Regions from separate parts of the Brevibacillus sp. DP1.3A genome, predicted to be linked through region 1. Evidence: riboswitches for the same ligand, from Rfam matches in the RefSeq annotation. Region 1 holds a riboswitch; the other holds the start of a gene.
The links. Region 1 has a riboswitch for lysine ahead of dapD (2,3,4,5-tetrahydropyridine-2,6-dicarboxylate N-acetyltransferase). Riboswitches for the same ligand answer to the same signal wherever they lie in the genome.
Positions count from the first base shown of each region.

Region 2: another riboswitch for lysine. It lies ahead of HP399_RS25370 (amino acid permease); the one in region 1 lies ahead of dapD (2,3,4,5-tetrahydropyridine-2,6-dicarboxylate N-acetyltransferase).

Region 1 covers NZ_CP085876.1:2,461,225-2,474,427, reverse strand. The annotation lists gene HP399_RS11370 (GapA-binding peptide SR1P) at 104-229, opposite strand; gene HP399_RS11365 (alpha/beta hydrolase) at 348-1,145, opposite strand; gene HP399_RS11360 (DUF3055 domain-containing protein) at 1,254-1,553, opposite strand; gene HP399_RS11355 (MarR family winged helix-turn-helix transcriptional regulator) at 1,632-2,180, opposite strand; gene HP399_RS11350 (DUF1885 family protein) at 2,361-2,789, shown strand; gene HP399_RS11345 (DUF4912 domain-containing protein) at 3,386-3,748, opposite strand; gene HP399_RS11340 (hypothetical protein) at 3,861-4,460, opposite strand; gene HP399_RS11335 (N-acetyldiaminopimelate deacetylase) at 4,734-5,867, opposite strand; gene HP399_RS11330 (aspartate aminotransferase family protein) at 5,871-7,085, opposite strand; gene dapD (2,3,4,5-tetrahydropyridine-2,6-dicarboxylate N-acetyltransferase) at 7,100-7,810, opposite strand; lysine riboswitch at 7,902-8,091, opposite strand; gene HP399_RS11320 (flavodoxin) at 8,232-8,672, shown strand; gene HP399_RS11315 (GNAT family N-acetyltransferase) at 8,741-9,289, shown strand; gene HP399_RS11310 (EcsC family protein) at 9,264-10,118, opposite strand; gene HP399_RS11305 (hypothetical protein) at 10,132-10,326, opposite strand; gene HP399_RS11300 (hypothetical protein) at 10,387-12,429, opposite strand; gene HP399_RS11295 (class I SAM-dependent methyltransferase) at 12,622-13,203, shown strand, end outside.
Region 2 covers NZ_CP085876.1:5,531,697-5,538,029, forward strand. The annotation lists gene HP399_RS25355 (alpha/beta fold hydrolase) at 1-310, opposite strand, end outside; gene HP399_RS25360 (CGNR zinc finger domain-containing protein) at 416-973, opposite strand; gene HP399_RS25365 (DinB family protein) at 1,142-1,636, shown strand; lysine riboswitch at 1,721-1,906, shown strand; gene HP399_RS25370 (amino acid permease) at 2,020-3,468, shown strand; gene HP399_RS25375 (hypothetical protein) at 3,687-4,550, shown strand; gene HP399_RS25380 (hypothetical protein) at 4,702-4,893, shown strand; gene HP399_RS25385 (hypothetical protein) at 4,886-5,032, shown strand; gene HP399_RS25390 (TolC family protein) at 5,250-6,305, shown strand.

The sequences.
Region 1 (13,203 bases):
CAATTCCTCCTTTTACAACGATTTTCACACTTCTCCATTATCCTCCATCCGGAAAAGGTTGTCAAAAAAAACAGGCCTCAACATAGGCCTGTTGACTATTTTATTATTCTTTTTCCTGTCTTTCACCAGGTCGGCAGTCACAGTTGCACACCGCATAAAGCGTTTTCACTGAATTACATTCAAAATGCTCGATGATGGTTCCGCAAGTCTGACATACGATAGTTCCCATCTATGTCCCCTCCGCATTCAATTGATTCACATATTACTACAAATGTTATGTTACATTCATCTTAATATGCCACTTCATTCGGAGTCAAGATGCATTTGTTGATAATTAGTATGTCACATTAATGCGGAATATTGTCATTCAACCAGTTCACGATTTTTTGCACGACTTCTTCCTTTTCAGGCTCATTCAAAATTTCGTGCCGCAAGCCCGCGAAACGTTCAAACATTTGTCCATCTGGAAGGCCCGCTGTAAACTGCTCCACTGCATCCGCATCAACCAATGTATCAGCACCAGCCTGCAAAACAAGGACAGGATGCTTGATCCGATTTCTTTCCTCCCACGCCTTTTCCATAGAGCGGTTCAATTCCGTGAACCATCTGACACTTACCTTGGAATAATTGAGCGGATCGTTCTGATAAGCAGCCTGAACAGCTTCGTCACGCGATACCATGTCGGGAGTAATTCCATTAGGCATGACAAGTGTTGGCCAGACCTGATCGAGAAACTGTGCCAATTGCTCTTTCCACGCCGGTACAGTCAGTTTCAGTTTTATGCATGGAGATGTGAGAATTAAGCCAGCCAACTCTTTACTCCGCTCATCCGTCTGAATAAAGCGGGTCGCAATGAGCCCCCCCAAACTATGCCCCATTAAAAATACCGGCTTCTCTCCTGACGCATCAGCAAGAGCGATACTCGTCCAATCACGTACACGGGACAAATAGTCTTCGAATGATTGAATATGTCCCCGTCTCCCAGGAGAGCGCCCCCATCCGGGCAAGTCTTCTGCATATACGTCCCAGCCTGCCTGATTGAAATAAGCCGCTACATGCTCATAGCGCCCATGATGTTCTCCCGTTCCATGGACGAGAACAATCGCTCCCCGAGACTCTTTGGCCGACCATTTATGTACACCCATTCTCCCTGTTCCTCCTACTGCTTGATTTCTTTCGATTATACTAAAAAACGGAAGACCGTATTTTACAGAAAAACCAAAACGAGCAGAAGATAAACTTCTGCTCGTTAGCTAATACTGATTTTCTTCAAATGGAATGGATGGTAAATGTTCCTGGAAAAACTCAGCAAGTGCGACTGCCTCGTTCTCTGAATCCAGCCTGAAAATTTTTTGCAGGTATCCTGGATTCACCGCATCTTCAGAACTGAGAAGAGTCGATTGCCCTGTCTGCATACAGATCACCAACGGCTTCCCATAAAACTTGTGTGTAAATACCATGCCAAAGTCGTAGCGTGTTCCCTCTGAAATAAATCCAAGGAAACGTACATTAGCATTCTCCGAAACGTCGTATAAGTGGTCGTAGTGCTCCATCAGCAATCCCTCCTCAACAGTATTTTGGCCTCCGAATTTCGTAAAATATTCGGATTATTCACTAGTATAAGCGAAAAATCACGTTTTTGCCACCCAAACAGCATCATTTACCAGACGCGTTGGGTTAATGACCCTGTCTTCCCCTTCTTGAATCCATCTCACTTTTTCTGCACCATGCAACGATTGCGCGACAAAGGAGAGACATTCAAAGAACAGTTCAACTACTGCTGTACTGTATCGTTCCTCCATTTTCTCCAATGCATACGTCAATCTAAAAATATCTGGTACACTTCTTCGACTGGCTTCCAATACTTCTTTTCCTTTTTCAGTGGGGTATACGTGAACTACACGCCCATCCAACTCCGACTTTTCGATAGTCACCATGCCTTTCTCCATTAATTTCTTGATATGAATGACAATCGATGAGGGATGCCAGAAGGTCCAATCTGCAATTTGCGTGACGCGTACACCTTCATAACAGTAGATGATCCAGAGAATGTTTAACTGTACGGAGGAATCCAATTCGGCTTCCTTCGCTGCCCGCTCCCAGTCTTCTTTGTTCACCACATCGATGGCGCGCATGGTGTTTAAAGCTTCGAATACGTGTCTAATTGAGGCCTCCTGCATGCGTATATTCCTCCATGATCCTTTATCGTTCATCTAACGGCATATAAATATGATATATATTTTACACTTTTCAGAAAAAACGCGCAATTGTTTTCGGTCGCCAACTGCCTCATTGCCAAAGAGTGGAAGACAATGCTACACTTAACGCACAGAATACCGGTACTAGGAGTGAGTGCAGTCGTGAAACTTCAATCGGCCTACATCTATTTCGTTGATGGTTCTACCGCAGCATCTGTAAGTATTGACGACGTGAAAGCCAAGTTTACTCGATACGTTGACATGACCTCAAAAACAGGAAAGCAGTTGGGCTGGACCTATGCTGACGCCGCTTTCCCTTACACCCTAGAAGAACGCCCTGAAGGAAAAGACTCGTGGTTCCTTCTCAAAGGAAAAGATCCAAACATGTATAAAGCTATCGTTGTTGGAGTCGGTAGCAAAAATGAAAACGGTTCCGAAAAGCACTACATACAAGTGTCCCTCCCTGAATCGGCCACACATGGCGATAAAAACAAGGCGAATGAGTACTGTCGATACTTGGCACGCGATTTTAAAGCAGAGCTCCATCTCTTCAACAAGCGCATTCAATACTTCCAACCTCGAAAGCCATAAAGAAAAACGTAAAAACAGTCGAGCAATATCGACTGTTTTTTCATGTTCAGACCTATTCCCCCTGACCTCTTTTTTTCATACGAATAAAAAAGAGTAGAAAGGGGTGTGCTTATGAAAATTACCAGCAATCCATGGAAGACCATGCCCAGTTTTTACGTAAGCCCGCATATAAAAACGTGCTGGCAGCCACTACTTCCGCACAAGCCGCATAGGCTTTAGAAGAGGCCAGCTACGCTACCGATCCTGCGTACGCTGAAAAGCTGACGCGCCTCATTCAGACGCACAACTTGTCTCAGTACGATCCATTTGCCTCAGAAGAGTCACAAGCGTTTCCTCCCTGGAAATTGGAGCTGGGCAATCGAGCGTTACAGGAGGCCTTGCTAACCTCGCCTGAATGGCTAAATAAGTTAGACGAACCAATGCCAGTATGGGCTGTTTTAGCGGTTGCCCTGCGACTACTGGACAAACAGCGAGAGAAGCCATGAGTCATAAATAAAAATCAAAAGCCCCATTGCCACAAGCAAATCTCGTGGATAATGGGGCTGTTCCGTATAAAAATGCAGTTGCCTCAGTCGTACGTTGCTTGAGCACGTTGATCAAATCATTTGAGACCTGGACAGCGAATAAAACCTTCCGTCCACCATCCGAATCCCCAGATCAACGCAATATTCCAATCCTTGCGTCACTCCGTACAAAATCCATTCGGAAGAACGGTGGTTGATATCAAAATCAGTGTAAAGGTCAGTGCCATCATTTCGGATCTCTTTGCGGTACGTCACATCAAAAAGGCGTAGGACAAAAGGTAGTTCAGCAAACGGAATAGCAAACTTTCGCTCTATTTCTTGCTCGAACTCCTTCGTCATGCTCCACTCTGCCTGAATGGATTGCTCATCTTTCCAGGCAATGCGTATACTCGGGCCTTCTACATCCGTGGACGATCGCGGGGGATTTGTCTCCATTCGCTCCCATCGTTCCTTTCTTTCATGTACTTGCTATCACCAAGTATATTGGCTTTTCCGTATATTATAGCACGGGGACATGCAAAGTGGAAACGCATCCAAGCCATAATTTTTAACGCCCAACTGTAAATGTATTTTCCCCGACGGTTACATAAGAAGTGAATTTCTCGGATTTCATTTGAACTTGTACTTTATAAGTGCCGTATGCTTCGAGTTTCGTAGATACAAAAGGCTCAGAAAAATAGAAGCTGTTTGCATTTTGTGTGGAGTATTTCCACTCTTTCCCTTTGGACACTTCTTTTCCATCCGGTCCGACCAACACGAGTTGCATCCGCAAGTCTTTGGCTACAGGCGCGTCATCAACCTCTACGAACACGTTAAACGTACGAGGCACATTTTTGTCGCTGTATCCTTTGACAGGGTTGCTGAAAACAACATTTTTATTGCGGGTCTGCTGAATCCCTTCGACCACAATAATATTTACGTTTGGCTTAATCACTTGCAATTTGCCAGATTGCTGATCGTAATCGGCGAAACCACCGAGCTTGTTCACTATTGTTTCAACCGATTCGGCCTTGGATGCTGGCATTTCACTCGCTACGGTTTCCGCACCGAAAAATACGCGCATCGCACCCTCTCCCAGCGCAGTAGTGCTCCCCACCCCTGCTGCTACAGTCAACGCCAACAAGGCCGATAACCATGCTTTTTTCATGTCAATAATCCTCCTGTATGTGTGCGCGGCAGCGCTTGTTTTTCCGGAATTTCTTCTCTCTAGTTTATACGTTTGGAAAAGGAAATAGTTGTGCTGCCCTGATAAGTTTTTTCAACAATATCCACATTATCCACAAGCACAAAAACCTTAGGAAGAAAGACTTATGCACAGAGATGTTAGTAACTACTTCTTACTCTTGACCAGAATACGGTTGGGAATGACACAGAAAAAAGAGCGGCTATCCAGCCACTCTTTTTTTGCTCCTGACACCTGCTACTCCTGTTGCGAAAGCCATGTAAAATACCGGGAGACCAGTCGAATGGCCACCTCGATCGCGTCATCGTTCGGCTCAATTTTGGAATGGTGCAAGCCGTACGGCGTTTGCACCCCAAGCCAGAATAAAAAGCCGGGAATTTCTTTCAAAAAGTAACCGAAGTCTTCTCCAGTCATGGCTTCCTTGCAGGTGATGAGAGTTACATCTTCACATTGTTCCTGTACCCATTGCATGAAGTCTGTCGTTAGCTGCTCCTCGTTGTAAACCTGGCAGTAGCCAACTCCGTAGTCAATCGCTGCCCGGCAATCAAAGCCTATTTCCACTCCCTTTACGAGAGATTCAATGCGGCTCTTGACGAGTGCCATCGATTCCATTGAAAAGGTTCGGATGGTCCCTTCTAGCCTGGACTTCTCTGCGATGATGTTCTGCTTCGTCCCGCTCTCCAGCTTGCCAATCGTTACGACAGCTGAATCCAATGGATCCATATTGCGCGAAATAATCGATTGAAGCTGTGTCACAAGATGGCTTCCTGCAACCACCATGTCATTCGCCTGGTGCGGGAAGGCTGCATGCCCCCCTTTGCCAACCAAATCAATGTACAACTCAGAAGTGTTGGCAAACAAAATTCCTGGCTTCGTCGCAATATGGCCAACTGGATATTCTGGCGCGATATGCAAGGCAAAAATGTAGTCTGGTCGCCACCCTGCAAACTCTTCACTTTCCATCATCGGCTCAGCACCGCCAGGACCTTCTTCTGCCGGCTGAAAGAGGAACAGCAAATCATCTGCTATCGGATGCTCGGTAAAATGCGTCAGGAGGCCAAGAGCGATCGCCATATGCATGTCATGCCCGCATGCATGCATGTATCCTTCATGAATCGAGCGAAACGGATAGGACGTTTCCTCTACGATCGGCAGGCCATCCATATCCGTCCGCCAGGCAATTAATCGTTTAGGCTTTGTTCCTGCCAGCTTGACCAAAATGCCTGTCCGCCACGTTTTGATCTCGATTCGCTCTTGTGGAAGCTTTTTCAAATAATCGAGCAAGTATTGTTGCGTCTTCACTTCAGCGAAGCCTGGCTCCGGTATTTGGTGCAGGTCTCGGCGAATTTGTGTAAACAAGGAAGTCGTCATGCCCTACGCCTCCTTTTTCGTACCTGATCTTACTTTTAATTGCTCCTCAAACACGGCAAGGAAACGGTCCACATCGGCTTTTGTCAACGTCAGTGGCGGAAGCAGACGAACAATCGTTTTCTGCGTCACGTCAACGAGAATTCCTTCGTCAAGCAACGCTTGCTGCAAGTGGCTTACCTCTTCCGGAGTGGAAGAGAGCGGAATTCCAACCATCAAGCCTTTTCCGCGAAGGGATTGCAGCTGATCTGGAAGACGTGTTCGCAACGCTTCCAAGCCCGACCACAGGTATGCGATGACTTCTTCTACGTGAGCGATGAAGGCTGGATCAAGCAATTCATCCAACACGACATTCCCGAGAGCAGCAGACAGTGGTGATGGTGCGAACGTCGTTCCGTGATCCCCTGGTTTGAACTGGTTCATCAGCTTTGGACCAGCGATGACACCGCCGAGCGGAAGCCCTCCCCCTATGCCTTTGGCAAAAAGGATAAGGTCTGGCATTACGCCTGCATGCTCATAAGCAAACAGCTTTCCTGTTCTGCCCATTCCTGTCTGGATCTCGTCCATGACAAAGAGCATGCCTTCTTGTTCACAGATCGCAGCTACCTCTCGCAAGAATGCTTCCGTTAACGGCACGACACCACCGGAACCCAAGACTGGCTCCATGAGGACCGCAGCGGGCCTTGCTTCCTGGCAAATCGCTCGCAATCCTTCCGTGTCCTCCACATCCAGTTCATAAACAGGAAAAGCCGGCTGAGGAAAGTCTTGATAGACGTGAGCCTGCCTCGTCAAACGCACTGCTCCGAGTGTTCGCCCGTGAAAGCTGTTGCGTAAGACAACAATGCCTTCACGACCTGCTCCCTCGTTCTTCGTCCATTTGTGAATCAGCTTGATCGCAGTCTCTGTAGCCTCTGCACCAGAGTTGGTGAAAAACACTTTCCCACTAATGCTGTTCGCAACCAAACGCTCGGCCAAACGAATAGCCGGTGTGTTTAAAAATACATTGGATATATGCAAGAAGCGCTCTCCCTGCTCACGCAAAGCCTGTACAATGCGCGGATGAGAATGCCCCAGAACGTTTACAGCAAGGCCGGTAAACAAGTCGAGATAGCTCTTCCCGTTCGTATCGTACAAGTAATTTCCTTCGCCTTTTTCTATGGCAATCGGAAGTCTTTTGTAAGAGGAGACGATATATTGTTCATCGAGCGAACGCCAGTCCATGTGCACTCTCTCCCTTACAGCTGACGTAGCTCCTGCTTGATCTCTGTCTTGGAACGAGTTTTTTCATCGATTTGCTTGATCACACGTGCAGGCGTTCCCGCAACTACTACGTATGGAGGTACATCTTCAATCACGACAGCACCCGCTGCAACGACAGCACCTTTTCCTACGCGTACACCTTCCAGAATGACAGCATTTGCTCCGATGACAACATCGTCCTCGACAACAACTGGCTGTGCAGATGGCGGCTCGATAACGCCCGCGATAACCGATCCCGCGCCGATGTGGCAGTTTTTCCCGATGGTTCCACGTCCACCTACTACAACATTCATGTCGATCATCGTACCTTCACCGATGACTGCACCGATGTTAATGGAAGCACCCATCATGATGACCGCATTATTACCGATTGTCACTTGGTCACGGATAATTGCGCCTGGCTCAATACGCGCTTGAATCCCTTTTGTATCCAGCAATGGAATAGCGGAGTTGCGACGGTCGCTTTCTACCACATAATCTTCAATTTTGTCTGCGTTAGCCGCGAGCACTGGCTCAATCTCTTTCCACTCACCAAAAACAACACCAGTAGGACCAGTAATGAAAGCTTTGGAGCTCGCACCGAAGTCGATTCCCTCCAGGTTCCCTTTCACATATACCTTCACTGGTGTTTTCTTTTCGCTTTTTTGAATAAACGCGATAATTTCGTTAGCATCCATCATGTTCATAGTTACATCCTCCTCAAAATAACAGCATGGTAAATCAAAAAAAGCAATGAGTGCATTCGCTATCTCATTGCTTTTGATACTACATAAGCAAATCATAAATAGCGCTCCACAAAAAGACTTGAGGTCCCTTGTGACAGGATGTTCATTTTTCATGAGACACCCCAGCCTGTGCTACGTAGGGGCATAGCATAAGCTTCGGCGCTTTAGCCTTTCTTCCTTCTCCTGCCCCCTGGCAGATTGCGAAAAGACTTACTCTTCTTCGGCGCACCTCTATTTAGAGTATATTATTATAATTTTATTTAACTCTACCAAAATCAATGAAACGTGGCAATAAGAAAAAAGTTATTGACAACGATTCTCATTTTCATTAATTTTATTTGTGAGAATGATACTCATTATCTAATTGGAGGTTTTACGTTTTATGAGCATTTTGATGGTATACGCGAGCATGACAGGGAATACACAGGAAATTGCTGAAGCAATTGCAGAAGGTATTCGTTCAACTGGTGCTGAGCTGGAGATAAAAGAAGTGATGGATGCGAACGCAAAAGAACTCGAAGCTTACGACGGAATCTTGCTTGGTGCCTACACATGGGGTGATGGCGAATTGCCAGACGAATGCCTGGATTTTTATGAGGAAATGGACGATATTGACCTCAGCGGGAAAAAGGTAGTTGCTTTTGGCTCTTGCGACTCCGCTTACGAGCATGTCGGTGCAGCTGTTGATATTTTGCTGAAAAAGGCGAGCGAGCGTGGTGCGGAAACTCCTTTGGAAGGTTTGAAAATCGAGCTTTCTCCTACTGCAAAAGAAGTGGAAACTTGCAAAGCATTTGGGGTATCGTTTGCTGAATTGCTCGGCTAATTGATGTTTCCCAAATACTCTGGCACATGATATACTATCAATCCAACTTTTTAAGGAGGATTGATCTCATGTCACTACATACAGACGAGATTCTCTTACGGCCTCTCCAACAACAAGACGCAGCCGAGCTCCTAGAGCTTCGGCTGCGTAATCATGACTTTCTCCAACCATTTGAACCGATCCGCCCCGCTTCATTTCTGACCCTTCCAGGACAGCAAGAACAGATTTCGCAAGCACAGAATGATTTTGAACGTGGCACAGCCTATGCTTTCGGCGTATTCACACGAGAATCCGGAAAGATGATTGGACGTGTAGCGTTGTCGAATGTCGCACGCGGCGCGTGGCAAAATGCTACGATTGGCTACTTTATGGATCAGGAGTGCAATGGCAAAGGCTATACGACAGCAGCAGTAAATCTCGCCCTTCACTTTGCTTTAATGGATGCTGGGCTGCACAGGGTACAAGCTGCTGTTATGCCTCGCAATCAAGCTTCCATTCGCGTCTTGGAAAAAAACCGTTTTCGCCAAGAAGGACTGTCGTTACGCTATTTGCAAATTAACGGTGTATGGGAGGACCATCTCCTCTACGCTCTTACTGTTGAGGAGTGGTCTCAGTAATTTCCTCGCTCTTTTCGCTCTCACGTAGCCGCTCCAGGATGCGCCGTTTGCGGTACAGCATCATCCCCGCTTCGGCGACATCCTGGACGGTTGAGCGGTTCAAATACGCCCCAAACAAAATACCTGCAATGGGCACCATTTGAAATAACTTTTTCCACCCAAAGTTTTCAGTGTACGTTACCACGACTTCACGCCATCCCTGCAATTGCGCCATTACCTCTCTCTGCGCATTTGGATCATCAAAGCGGGAGAGCTCAGCGAGTATCGCTTTTTTCCCTACAATGTCTGATGAAGCAAACTGCAAGCATTTGACGACGAACAGCCGCTCCCTCTTCTCTTCAGGTCGATAACCATAGGCAAGAGCCATCTCTTGTAATACTTTTAGGGATGTCCCCATCAACAACGGGATATCGATCGCGAGGGTAAAAATCCCTCCGAAGCCAGTCGTGGCACCTTGTACCGTTGCAAAATTCGCACGTGAATCCTTTAGCTCCATTGCGACATCATTCATGATCGTAAGCGGTACAGCGGCAATCTCCTCTTTGCCAATAACAGACGTGCCCTGTCCCTCTACTCGTTTGCCAAACCGTTTGTAAATCGGTTCATCCTGCACCAAATAAGTTCCACCTGTCTCAAGAAAGGCTGCCATTTCATCTACGGCTTTTCCCAGCTTCTCTTGAACGAAAGCAGGCGTAATCCGATCTAATAGAACAAAAGGAAGTCTGCCAAGCTTTTCCCAGAACCACAAGTCGTTCTGGTCCTTCTCCCAAGCCTCCACTTCACGTAATGCCGTAACTAATGTCTCCCTAGACTCCCTCAAACCCAACAACCTCCCTGGCTGCTCATTCAGATTCTCCTCGCTTCCACTGACATTGGTTGCGCAAGATAGACTTGATGTAGTCCTGCAACTCTTCTGACGTGGCGTGAGAGACGAATTCTTTTTTATTTCTTACGATTCCCAGCTTCAAATGTTTCACTTGCTCTCCTTCGATTCGAAACCCGAACTTTTCCAAGATCGCCTTCTGCTCGTTTGTCACAGGACTTCCTCCCCTTGTAGTCGAAAACCCCCATGCCAAAATGCAAGGGGGTCTACCTACCTACTTCACTTCAATTGTAATCGTCAATGTTTCATTGCGCTCATTTACATCGGTTTTCTTCGTGTACTTTCTTTTGGAGTTGATAACCGTGCAGGTCTTGTTTGTGAGCGTATTCGTTACCTTGATCTTGTATTCTCCAGGCTTATCCATATCGATATACCTTTTCAAATTCAGTGATTCAAGCCCCTCGCCATCGTCGCCATCACCTTTGCTAGGCTTGATGCTAGCGATCTCTTCCTCCCCGGAAAAGATCTCGATCCGATTTTCTGAGGAAATGGTACCGTTACTGTGCTTCCGACTGGCACCAATACCGATCTCGCCATGTTTCCATTCAAATTTCGGCATATAGTAGGCCTTCTTTTCGCTCTTATCCCTGATCTTTTTGGATCCGACAAGCTCAGCATGAGTAGCGATCAGCCTTAGGTCTTCCCATTCTTCGAGATTATCGCCTGCGTTCACGGTAATCTTTTGTCCGTCCCGGTATTCCTTGCCGCTCTCGCTTCGAAGAAGAAGTGGCGAGCTTGGCGGACTTACCCCTGTATCACCCGGCTCACATGCCGGATACGACTTGATTGGAGGCAAATCTTCTATCACTTGAACGTAGCCGCACCATACTTGCGCCGGGTCTCTTTTGCTATAGTAGTTGACTTTGTAGCGACCTGGCTTATAACCGGACAACAGCAATGCCGTGTGATCCCAATTCAATTTGCTCTCGTCGACAATGACGTTATCGATCGCCCATACACCCGGCCCCTCATCATCATCCGCTTCACTTCCATATTCGATGTGCTCGGCAGCAGTTGCCAGCCAGATCACATGAACAGGATTCTGATACAGCTTGACTGTATTATCAGAGGAATACAGGTTCATCTTTTCTACCCTCGGTGTTGATTGCTCGTTCTGCTTCATCAACACATCCATCGTAACATTTCCAGTAGCAGGGCCGCAGGCATTTGGTGCACCTGGTATTTGTATTTGAACCGTTGTCGCCGAAGTATCGCCCCACATAGACGATGTCTCTTTTTGCACCGAAACAGGCTCAAAGGTAACAGCGATTGTGATTCCAGCCAGTCTCTCAGGAATGTCCACCTCAAAATGTTGCGCGTCTGTCAAGGTTTGTCCTGTTCCGTTCACCGACCATCTTCCTGGGATGGGCGAATACAATGAAACCTTCCCTGGTGCTGCTGGAGCTGTTATTTTCTGATCTTGCGTCAGCTTTTGACCGCTTGTATCCGTTCCCATGTACAGTTCTGCAACGCCTACCTGAATCGTCGTCATCCAAGGTGACATGGTTGTATCATCCGGAACAAAGAGGAGTTCATATTGCCCCGTCAACAATGTCCCCGTCGAAAATACTGTCGCAGGAACAGACCTCATCTCTGTACTCGTGGACTTATTTGTTAATTTCCATGTGCCCGGTACAGAACTGGTAAAGTCGTGTGAACCCATCATTCCAAAAATCGCCGTTTGCCCGCCACTTGGTACTGGTTCTCCCTCTGCCTTTTCCCCATTAAATATGCTCGGGTAATTTTTGGCCTCTACCATAAATCGCACATGCAACGTGCTGCTCTTCCCCTTGGCATCCGTCACAATAAAGGTCAAGGTATGCGAGCCAGCAGACAGCTTTTGTGCTGGAATAGTAAACCGAGGTACTTGCCATTTGAATGAAGTCTGTGACGAGGTATTTTCGGCTTGATACTCCGATAACTCTACGCCATCCAATAAAACTTGCTTCCGATTGAGGTTGGTTCCACTTCCATAAGTGGTCTGTATCACGTCAATATCAAGTGGTGTCTCTGGAGGAAGAATAAACTCATCGTTCTTCACCCAGTTCCAACCATTTGAATCCAGTCCTGCAACCTGATAATCGTTAAAGATAACCATATCGTGAACAGGCTGCTGCCGGATTGGCTTAGATACTTGGCTGTTTTTTTTCATGGATGCTGTTGCCCCGGCCCCCATGGCTGGCGGTACTGACACACCTGATAAAAAGGTGCCAGTTGCCAAACACACTAGAAGTGCTTTTACAACCCATTTTTTCACGAATTGTCCTCCTACTTTCTTCCTTACAATTTTTCAACTGTGATCATTCGACAAAAACAGCGAAATATCCTTTACAACCATAATGCTTTTTCTCGTGCTTGATATAGTTAAATACTATTCAGTTTATAATTTATATAGATTTGACTTATATCTCCCCAGTCGGTAAAAATGGATGAAAGGGAGGGGATTCAGATGGTCCAAACCAATCAATGGAATGCCGGACTGTACGACGCCAAAATGAATTTCGTTTCTGAATACGGCAAAGGGTTAGTGGACTGGCTACAGCCGGCTCCTGGAGAAAGCATTCTTGACTTAGGCTGTGGAACAGGCGACCTGTGTGCTCAACTATCGCTTGCAGGAGCAAATGTGACAGGAATCGATTTTTCTACCGCCATGATTGAGACTGCTCGCCAAAAATATCCTCCGTTTGCCTTTGAAGTAGCCGATGCGCATACGTATCGTACAGATGTCCGTTACGACGCTGTCTTTTCCAATGCCGCACTCCACTGGATGAAACGTCCTGCAGAAGTCATTGAAACCATTTGGTTGGCTCTTGCTCCCAGTGGACGCTTTGTTGCCGAATTTGGAGGACACGGCAATTGCGGACAAATCACAAAGGCATTGCGAACTGTATTGGCGCGAAAAGGAATATCTGCTGATGAGCGCTCACCTTGGTATTTTCCCAGCATGGGAGAGTACACGACCCTTTTGGAGAAGCAAGGCTTCCATGTCGTACTTGCCTCCCATTTTGATCGTCCGACAGTCATGGCTGAT
Region 2 (6,333 bases), 3.1 Mb from region 1:
CCAAATTCAGCGGCATTCGTGCGAGAAAAACATGGTAGCCGGAGCCTGCCAAAGCACGGGCAATCGGTGCATAGCTCTCCGGTTTGACAAGTGCTCCCGGATATAAGATGAGTCCCGGTTCGCGTGACTCCCCGCCTTGGAAAATAATCCAGTCATTCGTATCCATGACCGTAATCCCCTCACCGCCTTGCATGGCCGTTAACGCTGCCTGATCGGGCTGATATGGCTGCAAATACCATATAGCCAGACAAATCGCCCCAAGTGTCACCAATACGAGTGCCTGAAACCATTTTTTGCGCGCTTGACTCATCCTACCCACCTCGTTTCCGTTCCCATGTATATGCTACTTATTATGTCTCAAACATAGAAAAAACCGTCAGAGACAAAATCCCGACGGTCTTTGGTTAAGGCTCCATTAACCTTTTTCCTTCTGCCGCTCACGAAAACGGCGCACCTTCATCAGGTTTCCGCACATTTTGTCATCACACCAGCGGCGCACCCGGTTGCGGCTTTCATCATAAAACACCCAGCGGCAATCCTCGTTGTCACATATTTTGATTCGCTCCAGATGCTGTGGGGCAAGCAACTCCGCGAAAGAAGCTGCAATTTGTGCCATGACGAGTGACCATCCCTCTGCTTGGCTGGATTGCTTTTGCCTGTAGCCGCCCTCCTCATCTACATACAACACCTGCGTATGAAAAGGAGCGAGAGCCAACACTTTGTTCAATTCCACAAGGTCCTCCTCTTGGAATCGGTCTCCACGGATTACGGCCTCTAGCATACGTCTCAAACGCTCCCGCAATTGCAAAAGAGACGCGGCACACGCCTCATTCATCGGCAGCGGTGCGGTTAGCTTGTATGTCTGCAAAAAGGATGACAGCCATTCCTCTTTCTCCAGACGATTTTCCCCACGACCAGAACCGCGCCAATCCCGCCAATCACTATTTAAAAAATCGATACAAAGCCAGTCCATGTCATCAACTCTCCTGACGAAACCCTTCATTTTTCTCTCTTGTATGACCATACAGGATATGGTAGTCTTTATTTGTAACTATCGTAATTGAATTAACTGGTTACACAATCATTTCTTACAGCTATTATAGCGTTTCATCAATCTGTTTCACAGACGAGGAGGAAGCGTATGAATCGGAAGGAATTGCTTTTGCACGGTTGGGAATGTGCCTATGACAAGGAAGACTGGTATCCACCCTTAAAAGAAGCGCTTGCCGGAGTATCAGTAGCGGAGGCATGCTGGCGCCCTGTGGGAGAAGCAGCCAACACAATCTGGGAAAACGTCAGCCACCTGCTTTATTACAAAGAACGCCTGTTGCATCGTCTTTTGGGCACCGAATTTCCTGGCTCCGCTGTGACGAACGATGATACCTTCACCCCATCCGGTGGTCCAGATGACGAAGACGCTTGGCAAGCTACCCTCTTGCGAATGGAAAGCGTCCATCACCACATTCATGAAAAGCTTTCCTTGCTGACGGATGAAGAGTTAAACCAGATGGCTACCTATAAACCCATTTACCAGGCCGTAATGAGTCTTGTCTTGCATGATGCGTTTCATACGGGACAAATCGTCCAAATTCGCAAGCTGCAAGGCTCCTGGCCTGCCAGACGTTCATTTGAATAACAAAATTTCACATTGATTAATCCCGAACAATCCTTTATAGTTGTTAAATCACATAATTTCATACATGTTATCCTCATCTTTCACGGTGGGGATAGAGGTCGCGGCTTTTATATCATCCTGTACGAGATTCAGAGAAAATCAATGACTCCAGGTAAGGAAAATCCGCCGAAGCTCATATCGCGTCTCTGTGCGATTGGGTTGGGGCTGTACTCGAAAGAGGCAGAACTGTCACGTTTGCATGCCAAGCAAACGTGGTGAGCTATCTTCAGTGAAGGCTTGGTGGGGATTGGATGATACCGCCCTATGCCATTTTTTTGGCTATGGCGGTTTTTTAATTTCCGACCTTCCTTCTCAAAAATCAAGAAAGGTCGTGCAAGCAGCTTATGTCACAAAATCAATTGCAACGTGGTTTAAAAGCCCGACACCTGACGATGATCGCCATCGGCGGCTCGATTGGGACGGGATTGTTTCTCGCGAGTGGAGGCTCGATCCATTCCGCTGGACCTGGTGGAGCTTTAGTCGCCTATCTCGCCATTAGTATCATGGTTTACTTTTTAATGACCAGCTTGGGGGAAATGGCGGCCTTCATGCCTGTTTCCGGTTCGTTTTCGACGTATGCCACACGGTTCGTCGATCCATCTCTCGGCTTTGCTCTCGGCTGGAACTACTGGTACAACTGGGCGATTACCATTGCCGTCGAGCTGTCAGCTTCGGCACTTATTATGAAATATTGGTTCCCGGATACCCCAGCGATATTGTGGAGCGCTTTGTTCCTCGGATTGCTGTTTGCCTTGAATCTCCTGTCTGTGAAAGCCTATGGAGAATCAGAATATTGGTTCGCCTTGATTAAAGTAATAACGGTCATCATCTTTATTATTGTGGGTGTGTTGATGATTTTTGGCATTATGGGCGGTCAAGCAGTCGGCTTCCAAAACTTCACCAAAGGCGACGCGCCATTCAATGGCGGCTTCATGGCCCTGCTCGGTGTCTTTATGATTGCCGGATTCTCTTTCCAAGGGACAGAGCTCGTTGGTGTCGCAGCTGGGGAGAGCGAAGACCCTGCCCGCAACATTCCGAAGGCCATCCGTCAAATTTTTTGGCGCATCTTGCTTTTCTACATCCTCGCTATTTTGATCATCGGGTTGTTGGTTCCATACGATAATCCAAATCTGATCAGTGGCGACCTTACGGATATTGCGATCAGTCCGTTTACGATTGTATTTGAAAATGCCGGATTTGCTTTTGCAGCATCTGTCATGAATGCCGTTATTCTCACGTCTGTATTGTCTGCTGGTAACTCTGGTATGTACGCCTCTACACGCATGCTATGGAACTTGGCGAAAGAAGGAAACGCACCAAAATGGTTCGCGAAAGTAACAAGTAACGGCGTACCGATCAATGCCTTGATCTTGACTGCGCTCATTGGCGCCCTTGCTTTTCTGTCCTCTCTGTTTGGGGAAGGCGAAGTGTATGTATGGCTTTTGAATGCTTCCGGTATGTCAGGCTTCATCGCTTGGCTGGGAATTGCCATTAGTCACTATCGTTTCCGCAAAGCGTTTATCGCTCAGGGTCGTGACTTAAGCGAATTGCCTTATCGGGCAAAATGGTTCCCGTTTGGACCGATTTTTGCCTTCATCATTTGCTGTATCGTTATTTTGGGGCAAAACTACTCCGCATTCGTGGGTGGAATGATTGACTGGTATGGCGTCCTGGTCTCTTACATTGGCCTGCCACTCTTCTTAATCATTTGGCTCGCTTATAAAATCACCAAAAAGACCAAGCTCGTCCCGCTTGAACAAGTAGACTTCAGCATGGATGAATACACGAAGTAATCGAAGAAAAAAATACGGACTTCCGTTATCTGAACGGGAGTCCTTTTTCATCTTTGCCAGCATATTAAAAATGGACCAAAAACAGCCGATAGTATAGGCAAGAAGCAATTGAGATCCGTTTCCTTCCGTTCTCACAACTCATACCAGTCATCTGATAAAAGGTAACCAGATCTCCTGCCATCACGACTGAACATGAATCCATGTGAGGAGAGTAGAACATGCAAATCCAATCGAATACCCGCTACCTACCCCCCCAGCTTCCAACTAACCAACCTGCACCCAAAATGGTGACAGGAACTAGTCTGGGATTGCCCAAGCCCGATACTGTAGACCTTCGTTCACACAAGGCACGCGAGCTACCTGCTGATGCCATCGAACATCACAGCGTCCAATTTTTCTTTAGCACAGAGATTAATGAGCGTTTGGATAAAATTTTCGCAGATAAACCACCCGAGGCTCGCAAAGCCTTTGACCACATCCTGGAGCAAAATTTTTTCAACTCCCAATCCACCTACACGGATGAAGAAAGAACTGCTTTGGTAGAAGTCGGTTTAACCCAAGGTAAATATTTGGCAGACCAATACATGGGTGATGAAAAAAATGCTGCTGAATTTTTGGATACCCTCCAGCTGCTTGCTGGAGTCGCCAAAACACGAAAGGTTGACCCTGCAACTGGCAGTGCCAGCTACGTAGAGCTTCCGCAAAAACCACATGGGGCGCCGAACGACTATGTTAATCCGTCCACGCTGATGGAGCGGTATGACCCAGAAGCCTACAAAAAAATGCAAGCGGCCACAACCAATCAAACAGAGAAAGTAAGCACGCTGATTCAATTCGTCAAAAAGCTGCAACATCGTCCAGACTGGATCGCACAATACCGAAACGAACAAGCTACGCTTCTCTCCGATTTAAAAAATACAAAAATCGCTAACCACTTTGAGAATGTAAATACAAAGGACGCCACTGAATTTGTTCGTCAAATGACTACACTCACTGAAAATACTTCCTTTTCTACCTTCACACCATTGCTACAAACGAATCTTGCCTCTTTTATGAAGATCCTAGCCAAGAAAACGAGTTAACTGCACAAAGATGATCGCCACAGCCTCCGCCCGAACTTTTCCTGGGACTGGGGCTGTTTTTTCGTGTGTAGTACCAGTCTCTTTCCTTTTCCAGTTAAGGAAATTGGCAGGCAGATGGTGGACATACTAACCCGTAAAGGAGGAGACGAACATGGATGACACTCGCGAAAACGACCTGCCTGATTTCAAACAACTGGATGACAGACTAATCGCTCAACCTCCGAATAGCCCAATAATCGCAATCCGTACCAATCTAGACAAGGAACCAAATGACATCGACAATCCGTATGTGCAGCAAGACTCTACACCCACTGGGCAAAATAAGGGGGACGCAAATGACTGATCGCATCTCAAAGGAAAAGCCGGACATGGGTTATAACGGAAGCAATATGCATGGTTATTCCCTTACACCAAAGGAAGGGACATTGGACCAAACTGCAAAGACGGCTGCGGCAAAAAAAGAAAACAGGGACAAAGAATAGTTCTTTCCCATCACGAAGAACAAATCCCCTTTGGGGAAACAGGCAGATGCTCACTTTGCCTTTTTCCTGAAGGGGATTCCTTTTGGATTTCTGACCAAGAACATGATGAAAAAACATTTTCTTATTGACGAAATTCTATTGGAAATATATACTTTTCATGGATTTGATAATGAGAATCGTTATCAAATTCTTGCATATATGATCAGGAGGTTGCCCCATGAAATCCAGGCTCTTCAAACACATTTACAGCACAACATTAGTCACTTCTCTCCTCACAGGTGGCGCCCATATGGCTCTGGCCGCACCACTCGTGGCCACTGCTGAACAGACGGATGTTTCCCTTTTGTCGCTAGATTTCGCAGTCGAACAGGCAATAAAGAACAGCGTTGATCTGGAGGTGCTTCGGCTTGATTTAGATATTACGAAGTACGAGACATCCATCACACTGAGAGAAAAAGAAGAAATCAAAAAAGCCGACATCATGACTCTGGCTGATGCAAAAAAGAAATTCGAAGACGCAGCCAAAGCGGTCAAAGAAGTAGTTGTCGATGAAGTCGCCCTGAATACGCAAAAAAACACCATACAATTGCAAGTGCAAAAAGCATTCTTCGAAGTCCAGTCATTAGACGCAAAAATCAAAGCGCAGAAGAAAAGCTTGCAAAGACAGTACTGGTTGGACTCCCAAGAAACAGAAGCTCATAAAAATCTTGCTGCCCTTGAAACCAGCTACAAACAAGCATTGGCCAAGCTCAACGATTTATTGAATGAAAAAGCGGACAGACAATGGAAAATGACCGCTACTGATCTGACCCAGCATGAGCTACTTTCCCTGGAGCAATTGCAAGCAAAAGCTTTTGAAAAACGTCCTGAGATGATCAAGGCACAAGCAGAAATAGACTTTGCCCAAGTAAGAATTGATTACACGGCAGAGTATTCCGCACTCAGTACACATAAAGGTACAATCGCAAAAAACGAGCACAAAAAAGCGGAACTGCAAAAACAAAAGACACAAAAGAAAGTCGGCCAAGAAGTAAGTGACAACTATACGAAGATACTGGCAGCAAAAAAGACTTTAGAGGAAAGTACAACGAAGAAAGAAACCGCATTGGAGCGCTATCAGGCAACAATCGATCAATATAGATTAGGAAAAGCATCGATGAAAGAACTGATGGAAGACGAAGCAAACCTGTTTGACTCCGAAACAAAAGCAATCGAATCGGTTTATCAATACAATCTCGCTGCTACCACCTTGAATCAGTCAACTGGCTATTAATATTTCGTATAACGAAGGATCTCATTTA